3 regions of the Caldalkalibacillus thermarum genome follow, and region 1 is predicted to be linked to each of the others. Evidence: riboswitches for the same ligand, from Rfam matches in the RefSeq annotation. Region 1 holds a riboswitch; each other region holds the start of a gene.
The links. Region 1 has a riboswitch for S-adenosylmethionine ahead of IEW48_RS04520 (homoserine dehydrogenase). Riboswitches for the same ligand answer to the same signal wherever they lie in the genome.

Region 1 (7,687 bases):
ATTTAATTGTGTTGTACGTGTTCTGGGAATTGACTAGTTTGGCTTCATCTCTTTTGATCGGCTATTGGTTCCACCGGGAAAAATCCCGTTATGGGGCCCAAAAATCAATGTTAATCACCGTTTTTGGCGGTTTCGCCATGCTGGCTGGCTTTTCACTTCTGTACGTGATGGCCGGAACGTTCAGCATTCGTGAACTGATCGCTCAGGCAGATGTAATTGCTGGACATGCCCTCTTTCTGCCTGCCATGCTGCTCGTCTTGTTGGGCGCGTTTACCAAATCTGCTCAATTTCCCTTTCATATCTGGCTTCCCGATGCCATGGAAGCCCCTACGCCTGTCAGTGCTTATTTGCATTCGGCCACCATGGTCAAAGCAGGGATTTACCTGGTTGCTCGCCTGACGCCTGTTTTTGCCGGAGGAGCAGAATGGTTCTGGATCGTGTCTGGATTTGGTTTGTTCACCTTAATCTGGGGCTCTTATTCTGCCATTAAGCAAACGGATCTAAAATCGATCCTGGCTTTCTCCACGGTCAGCCAGTTGGGCCTGATCATGTGTTTGCTGGGCATTGGCTCCAGTGCTGTTCACTTTGGCTATGGCTCACCGGAGTCTGAACTGTATTTAATTGCCACCCTGACCGCTGTTTTTCATCTCATCAACCATGCCACCTTTAAGGGCTGTTTGTTCATGGTGGTCGGCATTGTGGATCACGAAACAGGCACACGTGATATTCGCAAGCTGGGCGGTTTGATGACTTTCATGCCGGTCACTTTCACCTTAGCGGTTGTCGGCTCTTTATCTATGGCTGGCCTGCCCCCCTTTAACGGCTTTCTGAGTAAAGAGATGTTTTTTACAGCTGTGCTCCGAGCTGCCCAATTAGACATTTTCAACATGGAAACATGGGGACTGCTTTTTCCTGTCATTGCATGGGTGGCCAGTGTGTTTACCTTTATCTACAGCATGATCTTGCTCTTTAAAACATTTACCGGGAAATATCAGCCGGAAAAACTGGATAAAAAACCTCACGAAGCACCGGTCGGCATGCTGGTCAGTCCGGTCATTCTGGGTTCGTTGGTTATTATTTTGGGCTTCTTCCCGAACGTTTTGTCCCACACCTTACTCAAACCCGCCATGGTTTCCATTTTACCCATGCTGCTGGAAACCATTGACCACTTTGGTGTCCATATTTATATGTGGCACGGCTTTAATGCGGAACTGATGATGACCATCGGTGTGGTTGCTGCGGGAACAGTGCTGTACCGTGTCATGTTTAAGGGGGAGTCAATCTACGAGCGTCTGCGGCAAACCGATCCCCTCAATCATATATATGACAGTGCTCTAGTGGGCCTCATAAAGGGCTCGATCGCAATTACCCGAGTACAAATGACGGGCTTGTTGCGAGATTATTTTGCCTATATGTCTGTCTTCATGATTTTGCTTTTGGGTTATGCCACTTACCGTTACCAAGCTTTGGCGATTGATATGGAATCTGTGGCACCTATTTCAACTTACGTGTGGATCCTGGCCATTGTCTTTATTTTATCCACCTTAAGTGTACCTTTTATCAACCATCGCCTGACGGCCATTATCGCTGTTGGTGTCATTGGCTTCTTATTGGCATTACTCTTTGTTGTGTTCCGTGCCCCTGACTTGGCACTCACCCAATTGTTGGTGGAGACAGTGATGGTGGTCTTGTTCTTGCTCTGTTTCTATCATTTGCCAGAGCTGCGTAAAGAATCATTCAAGCCGATCTTCAAATGGACCAATGTGATCATTTCAGTTGCGGTGGGTGCTATCGTTACGCTGATTGCCTTTGGTTCACTGGCAGCGGGTCACCATCTTAACTTCGAGCCGATTTCAACTTATTTCATTGAAAATTCTTATACCCTGGCGGGCGGAAAAAATATGGTCAACGTGATTTTGGTTGACTTCCGGGGGCTTGATACCGTCCTGGAAGTGCTTGTTTTGGCCATAGCTGCCTTGGGTGTGGTTACCATGGTTAAACTGCGCATGACGGGGAGGGAAGATGTATGAGAGTAAACAATGTCATGCTCTATACCATTACTCGTGTTGTAGTCTTTATCATTCTTTCCTTCTCCATCTATCTCTTCTTTGCTGGACATCACAATCCAGGCGGAGGATTTATCGGCGGACTGATGACGGCCGCCGCGCTGTTATTGTTATATCTCAGTTTTGACTTGAAGACCATCAAACAGATAATCCCGTTTAACTACACCTGGATGATCGCCATCGGTTTATTGTTGTCACTGGGAACGGGTGTGGCCAGCATGCTGCTTGGTTATCCCTTCCTCACCCAGTTTTTTGACTACTTTGACCTTCCTTTCCTGGGAGAGACGGAGCTGGCTACAGCTGTGCTGTTTGACGTGGGTATCTACTTAACCGTTGTAGGCATTACGTTGTTGTCTATTCTGACCATCGGGGAGGATCGATAGGCATGGAACTTCTAATGTCCGTTTTGGTCGGTGTCCTGTTTATGGTTGGCACTTATTTGATCTTAACCAAAAGTATCCTGAGGGTTGTGTTGGGGCTTATCCTCATGTCCCATGGCGCACACTTGCTTTTATTAACCATGGCCAGACTAAAGACAGGTGCCCCTCCCCTTTTGGGAGAAGATGCGTTAAGTTATACTGATCCATTGCCCCAAGCCTTGATCTTGACAGCGATTGTAATCAGTTTCGGCGTGACTGCATTTTTGCTGGTTTTGGCCTACCGGACATATAAGGAACATCAAACCGACAATTTAGACCAGTTAAGGGGATCTGCCGATGAATAACTTAGTCATTGTACCCATCCTTTTGCCGTTTATCATTGGTGTGGTGCTGATTTTCTTTAGCAAACACCGCACAGTTCAGCATGTGATCAGCGCCGTCGCGGTAACAATGTTGCTGGCTGTGTCCATCTATCTGGCCTATGTTGTTTATCATGAAGGCATTCAAACATTGGAGCTGGGCAACTGGCCTGCTCCCTTTGGTATCGTGCTTGTGGCCGATTTATTTGCCGCGATGATGGTGATCTTGTGTGCTATTGTTGGCTTTGTCTGTTTGTTCTTTGCCTTTAAAACCATTCACCCTGACCGCGAAAAGTTTTACTTCTATCCCTTCTACTTTTTCTTGTTAACAGGGGTCAACGGTGCCTTTTTAACAGGAGATCTTTTTAACCTGTTCGTTTTCTTTGAGGTGATGCTGATTGCCTCCTATATCCTGATTGTGTTCGGCGGCACCAAATATCAGCTGCGGGAATCGTTTAAATATGTGGCCATCAATATTTTCTCATCCATTCTGTTTATCGTTGGCATCGCTTACCTGTACGGAGTGACAGGTACGCTGAACATGGCCCATATTGCCGAGCGGGTCGCCGAAGCAGACCAACAGGGAATTCTTAATGTGATTGCCATTGTCTTGCTTTTGGTCTTTGCCATTAAGGGCGCACTCTTTCCCCTTTATTTCTGGCTGCCCCGCTCCTATTTCGGTCCACCAGCGGCCATTGCTGCCTTGTTCGGCGGATTGTTAACAAAAGTAGGAATCTATGCGATCATTCGCACGTTTACGCTCATCTTTACCCATGACCCGGCCTTTACCCACAATATTATTCTGGCTTTGGCCGGTGCCACTATGTTCTTTGGTGTGTTAGGGGCGGTCAGCCAATTTGATTTTAAGCGCATTTTATCCTATCACATCATCAGCCAGGTAGGCTATATGGTGATGGGCTTGGGTATTTATACCCCCTTGGCCTTAGCTGGTGCCATTTACTATATTGCCCACCATATCATTGTTAAAGCAGCATTATTCTTGTTTGCCGGAGCGACACAAAAAGTGACGGGCACCACCGATTTGCATAAAATGGGGGGACTGCTCAAAACCCATCCCTGGCTGGGGTGGCTGTTTTTAGTCGCGGCCCTTTCCCTAGCAGGCATTCCGCCATTGAGTGGGTTCTTCAGCAAATTTGCCTTAATTTTAGCGGGTCTGGAAGAAGGCCGCTGGTTTATCGTCTTTGTCAGCTTAGTCGTCGGCTTGCTCACCTTGTTCTCCATGATGAAAATATTTATGTATGCCTTTTGGCGTGAACAAAAACATTCTGAGGAGCAGGCACGGACCAGAGTGAGCGGTTTGCTGTGGCCCATTGCCCCGCTGATTGTACTCACGATCGGACTTGGTTTAGGGGCCGAGCCCATTTTCCGCTTCTCCTTGGAAGTCGCTGAGCAGATTTTAGATCCAACAGTTTATATCCGGGCTGTGCTTGGACAGTAGCTGTTTCACTTCAGCGCGGCGGCGCTGAAGCCTCTCATTTTCAAAATAAGGGGTAGGTTGTTATGGCCTTTCAGATTGTGATTAACATTGGCATCGCCATATTATGGATGTTTTTGCAGAATGAGTTCACTTTTGTGCAATTTACGTTAGGTTATGTCTTGGGGATTGTTCTCTTGTTTGTGTTACGCCGCTTTTTAGGAACCCGCTTTTATATGGAGCGTGTCGTGGCCCTGGTGAAGTTAATCGCTTTGTTTATATACGAGTTGATCCTGGCTAACATCGATATGCTCAAAATCGTGCTGAGTCCAAGGCTCAACATTACACCTGGTATTGTGGCGGTCCCCACTAGCTTGAAGACGGATTGGGAAAAGACGACTTTAGCCGCTTTGATCTCTCTGACACCCGGAACCTTATCGATGGCTTTCTCCGAGGAGGGAGACATCATCTATGTCCACTTTATTCACATGAAAGACAAAGAAGAAGCGGTCAAAAACATTAAAGAGGGCTTTGAACGGGCCATTCTGGAGGTGACCCGCTGATGCTATCAGCCGTGTTATGGCTGGTCTTGATCATGATGTCAGTTTCTATCCTCATTTGTTTCCTGCGCGTCCTGAAAGGACCTACCACCGCTGACAGAGTGGTGGCATTGGATACCATTGGCATTAACCTAATCGGTTTTGTGGGACTTTTGATCATGGTTCAAAACACCTTGGCCTATGTCGAAGTGGCCCTGGTGATCGGTATATTAGCCTTTATCGGAACCATCGCTTTAGCTAAATTTATCGAAAGGGGGACTGTCCTTGATCTTGATCGAGATCGTCATTAGTATATTCCTCTTCATCGGCGGATTTTTTTGCTTATTAGGATCCGTAGGACTGATGCGCTTTCCAGATGTCTATGGCCGCTTGCATGCCGCTACCAAAAGCGCAACCCTCGGGGTGATCTGTATCATGCTCAGCGCTTTCCTTTACTTTTGGTGGCAACACGGGATCTTCAGCGGAAAAATTTTATTAGCAATTCTGTTTGTGTTTTTGACAGCGCCCGTGGCCGCACTGATGATTTCCCGTTCTGCTTACCGCGTGGGTGTCCCCCTCTGGGAAAAAACGGTTCAGGATGATTTAAAAACACTGTATCCCCCGAAGAAAGAGCAGTCAGAAGAAAAACAGTGATTGCGAACCATTGACAATCAAGTGCGAATATCTTAAGATAATTTTCAAGACTTAAAAGCATTGCCAAGTCTTATACCCCCTTTCAACTGAATAGCGTGACGTCACCACTCTTATCAAGAGAGGCGGAGGGACTGGCCCGATGAAGCCCGGCAACCGCCAGCTCAGGCTGGAAAGGTGCCAATTCCTGCGAAGATGGTTCCATCTTCGAGAGATAAGAGGAAGGATGCTAATGGGCATATTCTCCCCCTTCCTCGCGGAAGGGGGTTTTTCATTTAAGATTGTTGTGGCGTGTGAGCAGACAGGTTCCTTGATTGAAAGAAAAAAATTGCAGACGAAAGGAGAATGGCCGATGCTGCGAATCGGATTGTTGGGCTTGGGTACGGTGGGAAGCGGTGTTTATGAAGCCATTACCACCGGCAAAGAAAGGCTAAAACGGCTGCTAGGTGAGGAGGTAGAAGTGGTCAGCATTCTCATCAAGGACAGCCGTAAGGAACGTCCAAATGTCCCCCAGGAGCTGCTGGTGACCGACTTTGAGTCATTTATCGCCCGGAAACCCGATGTGGTCTTTGAAGCTATTGTGGGGGTCGATCCCGCTTACTTTTATGTCTCCTATCTTTTGGAGCATCACATTCCTGTCATCTCAGCCAACAAAGAATTGATCGCCAAGCGGGGACAGCGATTGCATCAAATAGCCAGCCAAGCGGGCACCTGGCTGAGCTATGAAGCCAGTGTGGCCGGCGGTATTCCCATTTTGGCAGCTTTAAAAAATTCTTTAAAGTTTAATCATATTTCAGAACTTCAAGGCATCTTAAACGGAACCACTAACTATATTTTGACCAAAATGAGTCAGGAGGGAAAATCTTTCAGCGATGTTTTGCATGAGGCACAAGCATTAGGTTATGCTGAAGCAGATCCCACAAGCGATGTGGAAGGATGGGATGCCTTATATAAGCTGCAAATTTTAGCTTACCTGATAACCGGGAGCTGGGAGTACAGCTCCAGCTTTACCTGCCGTGGGATCAGCGAGGTCCAAGCTTGGCACTTGAAGGCAGCCCAAAAGTTCGGCCTGACGCTCAAGCTGACTGCCTCCCTGTTCAGGACGGCCACAGGAGTGGAAGGGCGCGTTGAGCCTGTCTTCTTGCCTGCTGGCCATCCTTTGGCCCAAGTGAATGGAGTGACCAATGCTGTCATGGTCACAGGTGATACGGTCGGCCAGTTGGTCTTTCAAGGCCCTGGGGCAGGCAAACATCCAACTGCGAGTGCCATGATTGAAGACTTTGTCTTCGGCCATCAGCAGTTTAAAACCGGTTGTTTTCCAGCCCATCCCGGGCGATTTGCATCCTCTGAAGTCCCTGCGCCAGCCCTTGACTCAAATGGGACAGAGCAAAAAAATGGAGCGGAAAAGCATCAACCCTCCCGTCATCACAGAGAAGATTACGTTATTGCTTTTTGGCAACAAACAAAGGGGCAGCGTGAAGTTGAGCGGTTGGTCCAAAACAGTCAAGGAGAATGGCTGTACTGTGAGCAGACAGAGCAATTTGGCACAGGACTGTTAAGAATGACCGATGCCCGCTGGCGGGAAGAACTCATCTGCTGTCCGGAAGTTACCCTTTACCCGGTTCTCATTAATGGAGATGAGTGGCAAACCACCGCTCTGGAAAGCATACAGACAGATGTGGAGAGCCCTGCTTATACCTAACCCTTACAACTGCTGTCTCTCCTGTTTATATCACCTAACGGGCCCAACATGCTTTCTGCTGTGGCCGCACTGCCAGCGGTACCCTGATCAAATCCTTATCCTGCATCAGTTGCCAGTTCTTGTGCGGCCGCTGTAGCCAGAAAATCTTTTTTTGTCTTTTTTCTTTCGTGCTACATAGCTGACATGAAAGTGGCAAATACTAACGCTGACTGAACCTTTCTAGAAAGCGAGGAGACTTAAATGAAGTTCCTTTATCGAGGAATGCTGGTATGTACATTGTTGACGTTATTGCTGACAGGGGGGTGCAGGCCAGCCGATGAACCGCCTCCAGAAGAGGATATAGTCGAAGATGAAACGGTACCTGATGAGGCTGAACCGGACACAGAAACCCCTGAGGAAGAAGCCGCTCCAGAGGGAGCAGATGCCCAAATGATTGCTGAAGGGGAAGCTGTCGTACAGCAAAGCTGTGTCTCTTGTCATGGTGAAAACTTGGAAGGCGGAATGGGGCCCAGTTTACATGGCATAACCGAAAAGTATACCCGTGAAGAGCTGTAT
Region 2 (7,687 bases), on a different contig from region 1:
TATCTCACAGCAAACTGCAACTTTTCCAAATTCCCGGCTGGAGCCAATAGTTCAGGCTTCTTCAAGGGGGCTTTGGCCTGCCCGTTGACGCGTGGGTCCACTTCCGTTTTGATCGCCATACGATCCACTCCTTTCTTGCTTTGGAAGACGTAGTGCCCTTTCCTGTTTTAATAGATTTGTTCTTTAAAGTAAAAGCCTGTGCCTAAACGCCGCTCGGGAGGCTGAATGCGTTTGATCTCGTCCAGCCAGCCGCCTACCTCGGCTTGAAAAGCATCGGCATCCTGCAGATACAGATCAATCGCCTGACGGTAAATGCGGGTGACTTGCTCCAGGTATTCCGTCGTCTTATACATCCCTTCTATTTTGAGACTGTCAATCTGACCGTCAATAAAGGCGGGCAGATGCTCCAACATACAAATATCCTCATTGCTCATGATGTGGGTACCATTGATGTCTTCAAACACGGGATAGTGGGTTTCTTCTTCTTTCTTCTCCTTTAGATACAAGTTCGCTTCTGGGGAAGTGGAAACATGTTCTTCACCAATATGGTTCAAATAGTTTTGCACCAGTTTGCGCGCTGAATGGAAGATGCAAGTCATGCCGTGGATCTGGGCCTGTATCTCAATATCGACCCGCCTTTTAGTCTCCAGTACGTTTTCCAACGATAATTCCCGGGCCACGATAGCTCTGGACGCCCCTTTTTTGGCCCAGTAGCGGACAGTTTCATAATTGGTGGAAGTGGTTTCTGTATTCCAGTGCAGGGGCAATTTTGAACCGATCTCCCACACGGTCATCAAGACAGCCGGATCCCCAAACACAATAGCATCCACGCCGGCTTGTTCCAAACTCTGAAGATAATCTGGCAATGTTTTTAGACGGTCATTATGAAACAAGGCATTGACAGCCACATACACCTTTGCTTGCCGGTCATGGGCCAGCCGCACGGCCTCCTCAATTTGAGGCAGTTCAAAATCCCCTGCTACTCGCAAGCCATAGTATTGGTGGCCAATGTAAATCGCATCGGCACCGGCATCAATCAGCCTTTCCGCTTCAGCGACACTTTTGGCCGTTACCAGCAATTCAGGTTTGTTCATCATACAGCTTCACCTCTAATGTACACATTATACTATATTAAATAGAAAAAAGGTAAGGATCCCAAGACGATCACTTTAGTTAATTTTGGTTAGAGCGCCATAAGAAAACGGCAGCGGAACATGCTGCCGTTTATTTAGTCTCGTTCACTTTTTTCAACTGTTCATCCCGGCTAGATGTCCTTAGAAGGCCGGCAAGACATTGCCCTCATAGCGCTCCTCAATAAATTGACGCACTTCTTCGGAGTTGAGGGCTTCAGCCAGTTTTTGAATCAATGGATCATTTTCCCTTTCTTTAACTGTGGCCAATACATTGACATACGGGTTATCTTCCGGGCTTTCCAAGATTAAAGCATCCTGAGCCGGGGTCAGCCCCACTTGCAAGGCGTAGTTGGTATTAATAATGGCCAGATCTGCATCTTCATAGGCTTGGGCCACTGTGGCGGCTTCCATGCCGACAAATTCAAAATTGTGCGGATTCTCCACAATATCCCGAACGGTGCCATAGAAGCCCACATCATCTGCCAGTTTAATCAAGCCATGGGATTCCAGGAGCTTGAGCACCCGCCCCACTTCGGAGACAGCATCAGGATGGAGAATTTTGGCTCCTTCAGGTAATTCTTCAATGCTGTCATAGTGAGCAGAATAACCGCCCATTGGTTCAATATGCACGCCAGTGACAACCACCAGATCATAGCCATGCTGTTCATTTTGGCTCTCCAGATAAGGAATATGCTGGAAGAAGTTAGCATCCAAGTCTCCTTCAGCCAAAAATTGGTTCGGTAACACATAATCGCTAAACACTTCAACTTGCAACTCAATGCCTTCTTCAGCCAACAGCGGCTTGACCACTTCATTCAGGATTTCAGCATGAGGCACCTGGGTTGCGCCAACAACCAGTTTACCCCCTTCAACTGTACCCTCTTCCTGTCCCTCTTCCTGAGTGGTCTCTTCCTGTGTCTCCTCAGGTGCAGCCTCATCATTTTGTTCCCCTGCCTGACCGCAGGCAGCCAAACCCAAGGCCAGAACAAATACTAAAGAGAGTAAAACTAGTTTTCTCATCTTTTTACACCCCTTTTGAACCGTTTTAATGTATGGTGATGTATGATCAACCTTATCGTTTGTCAATGGCTTTAACGATAAGGTCGCCCACCATTTGAAACAACTGCACAATGATAATGATGGCAACCGTCGCGATCAAGGTAACATCCTGATAATTCATCTGAAAGCCCATGCGGTAAGCATAATAACCTAAGCCGCCGGCACCGACCACCCCGGCCATTGCCGTATAGCCGATCAAGGCAATACCGGTGACAGTCAAACCGGACACCAGGGCCGGTTTGGCTTCCGGAAGCAGCACTTTAAAAATGATCTGCCTGTTGCTGGCTCCCATTGCCTGTGCCGCTTCCACCACCCCTTTGGGGATTTCCCGGAAAGCAATTTCTACTAAACGCGCATAAAACGGTGCTGCGCCTACTATGAGCGCCGGAATGGCAGCGCTCATGCCGTAACCTACCCCGAATATCAAGCGCACATAGGGGATCAGTAAAATAATCAGGATGATAAAAGGAATAGAGCGAAAAATGTTGACAATAGTCCCTGTCACACTATAAAACAATCGGTTTTCCCAAGGATTGCCCCGGGCTGTCATATACAACAAAACCCCCAGAGGAATACCCAAGAGAGCGGTAAAAAACAGGGAGACAACCGTCATATACAGTGTTTCGTAGGTGGCCGCCCACAACTCTTCCAGATAAACGTTGGGGAAGAGCGCCTCCCAGATTTCCATCATGATGCTAGCACCTCCACTCCCACCCCAAGAGACTTAAGGTGGCCGATAGCCCGTTTAATTTCAGCCTCTTCTCCGGTGACCTGAATAAGCAGGGTACCATAGGAGGATTCTTTTAAGCGGCTGATTTTACCCTGTAAAATATTAACTTCGATGTCAAACTGGCGGATCAATTGGCTGATCACCGGTTTGCCAGCCACCTCGCCCATAAACCGGCACTCCACAACCCAGCCCTGATCCACTTGCCAGTCTGCTGCACCAGACAAAATCTCATCCGATTTTGTCACCTGCTGGACAAACCGCTTAGTGATCTCCTGCTGGGGCTGGTGGAAGATGTCTGTCACATCCCCTACTTCAACGACCCGGCCCCCTTCCATCACCGCCACCCGGTCACAAATTTTGCGGATCACATGCATTTCATGGGTGATCAGCACGATGGTCAGACCTAAGCGGCGATTGATCTCTTTTAAGAGATCCAGAATGGAGTCCGTTGTCTTGGGATCCAAAGCGGATGTGGCTTCATCACACAGTAAAACGTGCGGGTCATTAGCCAACGCACGGGCAATGCCCACGCGCTGCTTTTGTCCGCCGCTCAGCTGAGACGGGTATTGATCTTCTTTGCCGTCCAATTCAACCAGCCTGATCAGCTCCTGGGCCCTCTGTTCCCTTTTGGCTTTAGGCACGCCTGCAATTTCCAAAGGAAACATGATATTCTCTTTTACAGTGCGGGACCAGAGCAGGTTAAAGTGTTGAAAAATCATGCCTATTTTTTGCCGTTTCTGGCGCAAGGCTTTAGTCGACAAGGCACTTAAATCTGTGCCATCCAGAATGACTTTACCCTCCGTCGGGGTTTCTAATAAATTAATCATGCGGATCAAGGTGCTCTTACCTGCCCCGCTATAGCCAATCACACCAAAAATCTCGCCTTTTTTAATGGACAGCGAAACGTGATCTACCGCTGTAATTTCTTGTTTATTTGACTTAAACCGCTTAACCACATTTTGTATGTCAATCATTGTTTCACCTGCTTTCCACCCTGGTAAAAGGGCAGAGGAATCAAATAAACAAAAAAATCCTTTCTGAGATGCAGAAAGGATGTCGCTGGTCACTTCATCCTCTCATCTCTCGAAGACTTTTACATCTTCGCAGGAATTGGCACCTTTCCAGACTCTGTCTGGCGGTTGCCGGGTTTCATCGGGCCAGTCCCTCCACCTCTCTGGATAAGAGCGATGTTTTGCTCCTTTTCTGTTTTGACCAGGGGTTGGAATCTCAGCAACAACTTCTGATAAAGTACTATATCACCGTCCACCACACTTGTAAATAGCAACAGCAAAAGATTATATTTTCATAATATTTTCAGAGCTGAGTAAAAATAAAAGAACCTCCTGTGCCGGAACGGGATTCCTTAACAGGAGGCTCTTGCGGTTTCAGTTTTTCCTTTGGTTGTCCCGGCCTCTCCAGCTTATTGTCTTGGCTTTCGGTATTAATATTGTTCCTGTCTGTGGTGTATCTGTCATTATTTTGATTCAGTGGCTTTCTCTCTATTAACCTGTCATCTGGCTTTTCTGACCTATGCAGTTTTACAGGAGATTTAACTGGCCGGGAGTCATTATTTTCTTGCACATGGGCAGGCTGTTTATTCTTTTTATTGGAAACATGAGCAGAAACAACCGGCCCCTGCCCCTGGAAGGACAGCGTATCCTCCTCTTCCGTCTCTTCTTGGCTGTCAGGGGCGTGTTGCTCAACGGCATGTTGCTCAGCATTGTTAGTATTAGTAGGCAAGGTTTCGGATTGAACGGAATGATTTTGACGCTTGTTGGGACCGTTATCATGAGAAGATGGTTGATCCGTATGTCTGTTTATTGCTTCGTTTGGGTCAAACGGGGATAATGGACGGGATAATACCGGATCAAGTCCTCCTAATTCCCTTGCCAACTCAGAAACAGAACGTTCCTTTATTTCCTCCAAGTCAAGATTTAGTCCCTGTTCCAAGGCATGCAGATAGATGAGATATTTACCAGGGGATACGCCAGCCTGCTTTGCTTCATGGAGAATCGTTTGATCCGTGTTAACCTGATGGAAAATAATGTAGTGATCAGGTTGTGATGATTGAGTACTGCTTTTATGATTGGCTGAAATTTCTACTGGCTCATCCTGTTCTCCACTGCTCATTGCTCTAAAACCTAAAAAAAAGTTTTCAGATTGAATCAATTGGGCCTCTGCTTCTTGCAAGGCCATGACAATATACGGATCATAATCCCGAATGTCCCGGTCTCCTACAGCTGAGGTGGTGACCAGCACATCGGTCACATCTTGTAAATAGCCTTGATCCTGAGCTGTGATCAACATATTGGCAATGACATTTTGGAGAGAACGATGTGACCAGTCATCCATATACTCAACCAGCCGCTGGCCATCTGCGTTAAGCCCTTTCAAGGACAGCACTTCCATGGACTTATTGACACTCATTTCCACGCTGGGATTCAGATCAAGATGCACATAAGCAACAGCCGTATGGTCTGGTCCCAGGACCATATAGGCCATTAACATAGCAACTAGAAGAAAACATGAGGCCACCAAAGCGATGGTTGGAATGTGGAAAAACCTCTTCTTTTGCACACCAACCTGTTGATAAACCGGCAAATCAATTTCATCTCCAATTTGAAGCTGATCATCCTTACACTTGCGCACAGCGTGGAAAGAGCCGTCCTTGGCCAGCACAATCGCTTCATTTTCTTTCACTTCAAGAACAATCCCTTTGGACACCCTTATCCCTCCTTTCTATGCTGGATTTGTTCAGGTTCAATATAAACCCGTAAAGATTCAAACTGGCCGATATAGATTAGAGCCATTGCTATAATATATTTTCGGTTGCGTTCGACGGTTTTTCGACTGCACTGCACAAATTTAAGCAATTGTTTTAATGGCAATTGTTTTTTCTCCATTAAATAGTCGGCCAGCTCGGGTTTGCTTGCCAGTGTTTTGGCAATTTGCTTGGCATTTTCTCTGGCATCAATATGTTTAGGACAACACTCAACCAGTTCAGAAAAGGTAATATCAAATTTTTTCAGTAACAGTTGGTATTCCTGGATTTCCTCCCTTCTCCTCTCTCTTTCCAATTCTTCATGATATTGGGAGATTGAGGCGTTAATTTGAGCCAAACTCTCTAGCTGTTCCTCATCATCTTTGGATTCTTGTTCAAGAAATATGTCCCGCGTCTGTCTCGTTTCTTTACGGATGTAATCTATCACCCGCCGGCGGATTACCATTTCTGCAAAAGATAAAAAATGACTCCCTTGATCCGCGTCATAAGTTTCGATCGCTTCATTAAATGCTTCCATGGCAATGCTGAACTCATCGCGGGAACGGTCAATATATTGCTTACACACCTTTGACGTAACCTTAATCATGAACGGTGTATATTGACTGATCAATTCATTGCGCATCTCAATGTTTACTTTCGCTTGCTTAACCAGTTCCTCAATCGATGACGTGTCGTGCTCAATAGATGACGTTTCTGTTTTGTGTTCAATAGATGACGTTTCTATGGAAACAGATGATTGCTTGTTTAACCATTTCCCCACAATCATAGCTAACAAGGGTTTTTCACCTCTCATTTATATAGCATTCGGTGATCGGCTGCTGCTTAGAGGGGTTAAAGAGGTTTCTTTCTTATGACTGGGCTTAACCCATCACTACCCATCCTAACATAAAAATCTTCTTTCCAACATAGTTTTCCAGACCCTTTATAGAATCGTAAAATTTACCCATTGTCTCACAACAGCAAGGAGTTAGCCGTCACTGCCTGGTCGCCGCCAAATAAAAAAGCTGCTGGCAACCCAGCAACTTCATGATACGATACCTCGTATAGAGCAGAAACTTTAACAAGCTTTATAAATTAGAGTTTTTAGACTTGCTCTGTTCCCGGCGTAAACGGCCGCTTAAAACTTTTAAACGATACAACAAGTCTTCCTGCCACTTTTGATCCCGCAATTTCTTGGCCACCGCTAAAAGATCAAGGGCGTGATCAATTTGTGCCCGCAGCACCTCTTCGGTACTTCCATTTATCTCAACACACTGATCAAACAGAGATTCCAGATTGTCCACATCAACATAGTCAGTGAAATAAACTTCTGGGGCGTGATCTGCGTGGGCATATTCAGCTAAAATTTCATACTCATCCCGAACTTTTTCGTGCACTTCAAATGACTGGCAGATGGGACAATACAAAATTGGAACATTGTGAATAAGCGTTCGCTTATATTTTACTGTTCCAATGGCCCCTGTCATACTGGCTCCACAGCAAAAACTCATCTCTAACCCCTCCCCTCTTAACTCTAGGTTATCACAGGATCCAGACAAGTACCAGCCACAAAATTCTATCAATCGGCCTTCCGTTTCAATCTTTGAGGAACTCCATGAGCATGGCATCTTTTCCACCCCCGTCACGTTTATCAACGGCGAAGCCATTGTTGGCTACCGTCCCAACAAAATGAAACACATTTTAGGTGTGGATGAAGGGAAACACACAGCCCATGCGTCCACTCAACAAAAAGAAGAGCCCATTTTCCAGCCTGTCGATGAACACATTCTTGAAGAAGTGTGGGACTTTGTCACCATCGGCGGCGGTCCGGCGGGGGCATCAGCTGCCGTTTACGCTGCCCGGGGGAATTTGAAAACGCTTGTCATTGACAAGGCCCCTGCCTCCGGCACATTGGCCATCACCCATAAAATTGCCAATTATCCGGGTGTGCGTGAGGAATTAACCGGCCTGGCTTTGCTGGAAAGAATGCAGCGTCAAGCCAAA
Region 3 (7,687 bases), on a different contig from region 1:
TCCGCCTTCACCTTGCTGATCATATCGATTAACACCATGCCTTCTGCCCCGAAGCTGCAGGCATAGATCAACTCTTTGCCCCATTGGTCGTAAGCCCACTTGATCACTTCCAGGGTATCTTTTTGCTCCAGCTGCCGGTTGATCCCGGCCAGCTCCTCCTCTGTCACGGTGGTATAGGAGAACGAAGCAGCCATGGTTAAACCTCCCCTCCTTGCTCATGGACCGATTTCTTTTCCTGCCGGATGGTTTTTAGCAAACTGAGTGTGCCAAAAGTGCTCACAAACACACTGATGACCACAATAATCACGTATGGATTGGGGTCCAGTATGAGATGAACCAAGGTGTAAGCAACCACCAGGGAGAGAATCGGCGACACCACCCACACCTTGATGATTTGCACAATCACATTTTTCTGCCACAAGCGCAAACCATTCTCTGCGGTACCCACGCCCACAATGGCCGAAGTGGTCGCCTGAGTGAGGGGAACAGGAATACCCAACAGAGAAGCAATGACCACCAATGTGCCGCCTGTCCCTGAGACAATGCTTCCTTGCAGCAAAGAAAGCGAAGTAATCCGTTTGCCGTTGGTCTCCAGCACCCTGCCGCCGAGCAAGACGGCGCCCAGTGCCACAAAGGCACCGCCCAGCCAGATGGCTTCAGTGGTGCCCAAAAGCCCTGCTCCTACCAGAGGGCCGATGGCATTGGCCACATTGTTCATTCCTGCTGAAAAAGCCTCCAGACAGCCGGTCAAAATGAGGAGCACAACCAGCCCTTTCCGCCACTTGCCTCCCTTCTTCAGCTCAGGATACCGCTTTTCAAGCCACAAAACTCCCTTTCCCAACCCATAGGCCACACTGAAGGCTGCCACCGGAATCAAAATCCAAAACGAGACAATGTAGAGCAGATTGGAGACATACAAGGCTTGAAAGGCAATCCCGATGCCAACGATCGATCCCACCGTAACTTCACTGGTAGACAGGGGGATCCCCAGTAAATTGGCGATAAACAGCGTGCTTGTCGCTCCCACCAAAATAATCAGCACAATCGGAACATCGAGGATATCAGTCGGTATAATCCCGCTGCCGATGGTTTTCACCACTTCCCCGCTGCCCAGGACTGCTCCCAAAAACACCGCTAATGCCACAAGCAGCAAAGCCACCAGCTTATTGCGGATGGCTCCGGCACCATAGACCGCACCCATGGTGGCAGCTGCTCCGCTGGCCCCAATGTTCATGGCAAAAAACAAGGCAATGCCAATGGCGAGAAAGGTTAAGAGCATGAATTTCACCTCTACCCTTTTTTCGTTTATCTCCCTTTCGTTAACGCAAGCTCTATTAACATAATTCCTATTAGTCAACTATGAATTATAGAATTTTGTTATTTTAAAATATCATATAGCATCCCCTCACTGTCTGTCAATTCCTAATTTCAAAAATGAAGTCAATAAAAAGTTAGAGCCGCGCTAATCAGGGGCGTCAGCCCAACACACTATCTGATAAATAGGGTATTAACCAAATTCCAATCGTGCTAAATTTTTTTCAAATTTTTCTCTTGCCAAATCATGCTTTTGGTAGTATAGTGTTATATAAATCCTGACAAAAATCGAATATGCCTGAAAGTTCTTTTTCTTATCAAGAGAGGTGGAGGGACTGGCCCTGTGAAGCCTCAGCAACCAGCCAGCACGCGCTGGCCAGGTGCTAATTCCAGCAAGTTGAGTCGGGCAGCCTGCCTGATTCAACTTGGGAGATAAGAAGAAGGACAAAACTGACGGACACCCGTTTAGTCTTGCCTTCTTCTTATCAGAAGAAGGTTTTTTTATTTCATAAAAAGTTGGTAAAGGTGGGGATGGGATAGATGAGCCAATGGAAAATAGAATCTCAACTCGCGCAAATCGGCAACCGCAGTGAGGAAGCCACGGGAACAGTTTCGGCACCTGTCTACTTCTCAACCGCGTACCGCCATGCCGGCATCGGCCAGTCCACCGGCTATGATTACTCCCGCACGGGCAACCCGACCCGGGCCATCCTGGAACAGGCCATTGCCGAACTGGAAGGGGGAGACCGGGGTTTTGCCACCAGTTCAGGCATGGCTGCCATCCAGACCATCTTATCCCTGTTTGAACAAGGGGATGAATTAATTGTTTCCCGCGATTTGTACGGGGGGACTTACCGCCTGTTTGAAGAGGGCTGGAAGCGCTGGGGATTAAACTTTCATTATGTTGACCCGCGATGTATAGAGGAAATCGAACAACGGATCACCCCGCGCACCAAGGCCATTTTTATCGAAACGCCGACCAATCCGCTCATGCAGGAGACAGATATCCGCGCGGTGAGCCAGGTGGCTAAAAAACACGGCCTGTTACTGATTGTGGACAACACGTTTTACACCCCGCTTTTGCAGCAGCCCCTCAAACAGGGGGCTGATATCGTCATCCACAGCGCCACCAAATACCTGGGGGGACACAATGATGTGCTGGCCGGGTTGATCGTGGCCAAGGGGGAAGCACTGTGTGAACGGCTGTTCTATTACCACAATGCGATTGGGGCCACACTCTCCCCCCTGGACTCCTGGTTGTTGATGCGGGGGATGAAAACCTTGGCCTTGCGCATGAAACAGCATGAGGCCAACGCCCGGCAAATTGCCGCCTATTTGGAACAACACGAGTGCGTCACCGATGTGCTCTATCCGGGGCGGGGGGGCATGCTCTCCTTCCGGATCTTACGTGAAGACTGGGTGGATCCCTTCCTCAAACAGCTTAGATTAATTACCTTTGCTGAAAGCCTGGGCGGAGTGGAAAGCTTTATCACCTATCCCGCTACCCAGACTCACGCCGATATACCTGAAGAGGTGCGCACGGCATACGGTGTGTGTAACCGCCTGTTACGTTTCTCCGTCGGCGTGGAACATGCAGACGATTTGATAGCCGACCTGGAGCAAGCCTTTGCCGCTGTCAAGTCCGGGCAGACGGCACATATTAGCTGAGGAGGTTAGCCGAGATGAGGGACGATTTTTGCTTTGAGACCCGCTTGTTGCACAACAAACATAAATGGGAGCCCGAGACCGGGGCCGTCAGCGTACCCATTTATCATGCTTCAACTTATCACCAGCCAGACATAGACCGCTTTGGCCCCTATGATTACAGCCGCTCCGGCAACCCGACCCGCGAAGCGCTGGAAGAGACCATTGCCGAACTGGAAGGGGGCATAAGGGGCTTTGCCTTTGCTTCAGGGATGTCCGCCATCTCCACCGCCTTTCTGCTCCTTTCTAAGGGAGACCATGTGCTCATGTGCGAAGATGTATACGGCGGAACGTACCGCATGGTGACCCAAGTGCTCAGCCGCTTTGGCATTGAATACACCTTTGTGGACATGACTGATTTGGATCAGGTGGCCTCCAACATTAAAAGCAACACTAAAGTGCTGTACGTGGAGACACCATCCAACCCCCTGTTGAAAATTACCAACATTCAGGGTGTTGCCAAACTGGCCAAAGCACACGGCTGCCTCACCTTTGTGGATAACACCCTGATGACCCCGGCCTTGCAACGGCCGCTGGAACTGGGAGCCGATGTGGTCATTCACAGCGCCACCAAATTTATTGCCGGCCACAGTGATGTGGTGGCCGGACTGGTGGTGGTGAAAGACCCTGAACTGGCTGACCAGCTGTCCTTTTTACAAAATGCCTTTGGGGCCGTGCTGGGCGTACAGGATGCCTGGCTGGTGTTAAGGGGCTTAAAAACCTTATCGGTCCGTCTGAAGCAGTCCACAGCTTCCGCTCTGGCCATGGCCAAATACTTGCAAAAGGTCCCCGAGGTGCTGGATGTCTATTATCCCGGACTTCCCCACCATCCCGGCTATGCTGTGCACATGCTGCAGGCTGAAGGAGCCGGAGCCGTGCTTTCCTTCCGCTTAAAGGACGAACAGGCGGTAAAAACCTTTGTCCGGCAGGTGGAGATCCCGGTCTTTGCCGTCAGCCTGGGCGCGGTGGAATCGATCCTGTCCTATCCGGCCAAAATGTCCCATGCCGCCATGCCCAAGGAAGCGCGCGAGCAACGGGGCATTACCGACGGCTTGTTGCGCCTGTCTGTCGGTTTGGAAGATGTGCACGATTTAATGGATGACTTCGAGCGGGCCTTTAAAGCCCTGCGCAAAGAAAGGGGCGTCACCGCCATTGGCACTGCTGGATGATTTGCAAGCGCGCGTGTTGATTGCCGACGGAGCCATGGGCACCTTGCTCTACTCCTACGGTGTCGGCCATTGCTATGAGGAATTGAATATTTCCCAGCCGGATCAGATTCAGGCCATCCATCAGGCTTATCTGGATGCCGGCGCCCAGGTGATTCAAACCAACACCTATGCGGCCAATTATGCGAAGCTGTCCCGTTATGGTCTGGAAGACATGGTCAAAGAGATTAATGTGCACGCCGTCCGGCTGGCCAAAACGGCGGCTGCAGGCCGCGCCTACGTGCTGGGCACCATAGGGGGCATCCGGGGGGCCGGGCGCAAAGCCACTCCATTGGAAGAAATCAAACGCAGTTTCCGGGAGCAGCTTTTTTGGCTGCTGCAGGAAGAGCCAGACGGTTTGATCCTGGAAACCTACTATGATTTGGAAGAGTTAAGCACTGTCATACAGATTGCCAGAAAAGAAACCCCCTTGCCCATCATCGCCCAGGTTTCCCTGCACGAAGCGGGTGTGCTGCAAGGGGGCATCCCCTTGAGTGAAGCCCTCAACCAGCTGGAAGAGCTGGGAGCGGACGTCATCGGGGTCAACTGCCGCCTGGGCCCCCACCATATGTTACGCTCCCTGGAGCAGGTGCCCCTTCCCCGGCGGGCCTATTTATCCGCCTATCCCAATGCCAGTCTGCTCAATTATGTTGACGGCCGCTTGATCTACCAATCAGAGCCGGACTATTTTGCCCAGCAAGCACGGGCCATCGTGGAACAAGGCGTGAGGTTGATCGGCGGCTGCTGCGGCACGACACCAGCGCACATTCAAGCCATGGCCGGAGCGCTGAAGGATATTAAGCCAGTGACTGAAAAGGAGGTTCAACCGCAGCTGGTCCAGATCGAGGAGATCTCACTCCCTCCAGGTTCGCCAGGCCGCAAGGAGCAGCTGCAGGACGTGGTGGCCAAACGCAAATCGGTCATTGTGGAACTGGATCCGCCCAAGCATCTGGATACCGGCCGGTTTATGGAAGGGGCCAGCGCATTAAAACAGGCGGGGATCGATGCGTTAACCATGGCGGATAACTCCCTGGCCACCCCGCGCATCAGCAACATGGCCATGGCCGCTCTCATCCAGCAGCAACTGGGGGTGCGCCCCTTGGTTCACGTCACTTGCCGGGACCGCAACCTGATCGGCTTACAATCCCATTTGCTGGGCCTGTACTGTCTGGGCATCGACCATGTGCTGGCAGTAACCGGTGATCCAACCAAAATAGGCGACTTTCCGGGGGCCACCTCGGTGTACGACCTGTCCTCCATTGAGCTGATCCAGTTGATCAAGCAAATGAACGAGGGGTTGTCCTTTTCCGGCAAACCGCTCAAACGCAAAACCTCATTCTCTGTGGCGGCCGCTTTTAATCCCAACGTCCGGCATCTGGAGCGTGCGGTGGCCCGGCTGGAGAAAAAAATAGAAGCCGGGGCGGATTATTTTATCAGCCAGCCGGTCTATGATCATGGCCACTTGCATGAGATCTATGAAGCGACCAAACATTTGCCTGTGCCCATTTATATTGGGATTATGCCTTTGACCAGCTCACGCAACGCCGAGTTTCTTCACCACGAAGTGCCCGGTATCAAGCTGACCGATGAGATTCGCCAGCGCATGGCTGCGGTGGCCCATGATCCCCGCCTTTCCCAGCAGGAGGGCCTGGCTATCGCCAAAGCTTTAATTGATACGGCCTACAAGCTGTTTAACGGGATATATCTCATCACCCCCTTTATGCGCTATGAGATCTCTGTGGAACTGGTCAATTACATTCATGCCAAACAACAAACCGGAAAGGAAAGGGAGCTCTCTCATGGCAGACACATTGTTTGAACAGCAGTTAAAACAGAAAATCCTGATCATTGACGGGGCCATGGGCACCATGTTGCAGCAGGCCGGTCTTACCGCCGAGGACTTTGGGGGCGAAGAGTTTGAAGGATGCAACGAATATTTAAACTTGACAGCCCCCCATATCGTGGAGCAGATTCACCGCGCTTATCTGGAAGCAGGGGCGGACATTATTGAGACCAACACCTTTGGCGGCACGGCCCTCGTCTTAAATGAATACAACCTGGGTCACCTGGCTTTGGAGATCAACCGCACGGCAGCGGAGATCGCCCGCAAGGTGGCAGACGAGTATTCCACTCCCGGCTGGCCGCGCTTTGTGGCTGGCTCCATGGGCCCGACCACCAAAAGCTTGTCCGTCACCGGCGGCACCACCTTTGAAGAGCTGGTGGCCCATTACAGAGAGCAAGCCACCGGATTGCTGCTGGGCGGTGTGGATCTGCTGCTGTTGGAAACCAGCCAGGATATGCGCAACGTGAAAGCGGGCTACATTGGCATCTGCCAAGCTTTTGAAAAAGCAGGCCGCAAGGTGCCCCTTTTGGTCTCCGGCACCATCGAACCGATGGGCACCACACTGGCCGGCCAAAACATTGAAGCCTTTTACCTGTCCCTGGAGCACATGCAGCCCGCTGCTGTCGGTCTCAACTGTGCCACAGGGCCTGAATTTATGACCGACCACTTGCGCTCTTTATCCCAGCTGGCCACCACCGCTGTGTTCTGCTATCCCAATGCCGGCCTTCCCGACGAAGAAGGAAACTATCATGAGTCGCCGGAATCCTTAGCCCAAAAGCTGGCCGCTTTTGCGGAAAAAGGCTGGCTGAACATGACCGGGGGGTGCTGCGGCACCACGCCGGAGCACATCAAAGCGATCGCCGAGGCTGTTAAACCCTATGCCCCCCGGCAAATCCCGGAGGATCATCCCCATGCGGTTTCAGGCATTGAACCGCTCATCTACGATACGAGCATGCGGCCGCTTTTGGTCGGCGAGCGGACCAACGTGATCGGTTCCCGTAAATTTAAGCGGCTCATTGCCGAAGGAAAATATGAAGAAGCGGCGGAGATTGCCCGGGCCCAGGTCAAGGGCGGCGCCCATGTGATTGACATTTGCCTGGCCGACCCGGACCGGGATGAGCTGGCCGATATGGAACAGTTTCTCAAACACGTGATCAATAAAGTGAAAGTGCCCTTAATGATCGACTCCACCGACGAAAAAGTGATTGAAAAAGCACTCACTTATTGCCAGGGAAAAGCGATCATCAACTCGATCAACCTGGAGGACGGGGAGGAACGGTTTAAAAAGGTGGTGCCCCTGATCAAACGCTTTGGGGCGGCTGTGGTGGTGGGCACCATCGACGAACAGGGCATGGCGGTCAAAGCGGAAGATAAGCTGCGCATTGCCCGGCGCTCCTATGATCTTTTGGTCAACAAATATGGCCTTAACCCTAAAGACATTATTTTTGACCCGCTGGTCTTTCCCGTAGGAACGGGAGACAAACAATATATTGGTTCAGCCAAGGCCACCATTGACGGCTTACGGATGATCAAAGAGGCTTTCCCGGAATGCCCGGCCATTTTGGGGATCAGCAACGTCTCCTTCGGCCTGCCTCCCGTCGGGCGGGAAGTGCTTAACGCC

Region 2: another riboswitch for S-adenosylmethionine. It lies ahead of IEW48_RS07000 (methionine ABC transporter ATP-binding protein); the one in region 1 lies ahead of IEW48_RS04520 (homoserine dehydrogenase).
Region 3: another riboswitch for S-adenosylmethionine. It lies ahead of IEW48_RS08195 (methionine biosynthesis PLP-dependent protein); the one in region 1 lies ahead of IEW48_RS04520 (homoserine dehydrogenase).

What each region holds. Positions count from the first base shown of each region.
Region 1 is NZ_BMKZ01000008.1:6,258-13,944, reverse strand. It holds gene IEW48_RS04555 (Na+/H+ antiporter subunit A) at 1-2,030, shown strand, start outside; gene IEW48_RS04550 (Na(+)/H(+) antiporter subunit B) at 2,027-2,449, shown strand; gene IEW48_RS04545 (Na(+)/H(+) antiporter subunit C) at 2,452-2,790, shown strand; gene IEW48_RS04540 (Na+/H+ antiporter subunit D) at 2,783-4,264, shown strand; gene IEW48_RS04535 (Na+/H+ antiporter subunit E) at 4,327-4,803, shown strand; gene IEW48_RS04530 (Na(+)/H(+) antiporter subunit F1) at 4,803-5,090, shown strand; gene mnhG (monovalent cation/H(+) antiporter subunit G) at 5,065-5,433, shown strand; SAM riboswitch class I at 5,541-5,651, shown strand; gene IEW48_RS04520 (homoserine dehydrogenase) at 5,783-7,132, shown strand; gene IEW48_RS16975 (c-type cytochrome) at 7,373-7,687, shown strand, end outside.
Region 2 is NZ_BMKZ01000013.1:35,880-43,566, forward strand. It holds gene IEW48_RS06980 (peptidase U32 family protein) at 1-119, opposite strand, end outside; gene IEW48_RS06985 (peptidase U32 family protein) at 168-1,097, opposite strand; gene IEW48_RS06990 (MetQ/NlpA family ABC transporter substrate-binding protein) at 1,275-2,153, opposite strand; gene IEW48_RS06995 (methionine ABC transporter permease) at 2,206-2,883, opposite strand; gene IEW48_RS07000 (methionine ABC transporter ATP-binding protein) at 2,880-3,896, opposite strand; SAM riboswitch class I at 3,996-4,107, opposite strand; gene IEW48_RS07005 (anti-sigma factor domain-containing protein) at 4,237-5,646, opposite strand; gene sigI (RNA polymerase sigma-I factor) at 5,649-6,479, opposite strand; gene IEW48_RS07015 (hypothetical protein) at 6,772-7,194, opposite strand; gene IEW48_RS07020 (FAD-dependent oxidoreductase) at 7,373-7,687, shown strand, end outside.
Region 3 is NZ_BMKZ01000016.1:37,755-45,441, reverse strand. It holds gene IEW48_RS08205 (phosphoadenylyl-sulfate reductase) at 1-194, opposite strand, end outside; gene cysP (sulfate permease) at 197-1,279, opposite strand; SAM riboswitch class I at 1,626-1,753, shown strand; gene IEW48_RS08195 (methionine biosynthesis PLP-dependent protein) at 1,855-2,982, shown strand; gene metC (cystathionine beta-lyase) at 2,997-4,187, shown strand; gene IEW48_RS08185 (bifunctional homocysteine S-methyltransferase/methylenetetrahydrofolate reductase) at 4,171-6,042, shown strand; gene metH (methionine synthase) at 6,023-7,687, shown strand, end outside.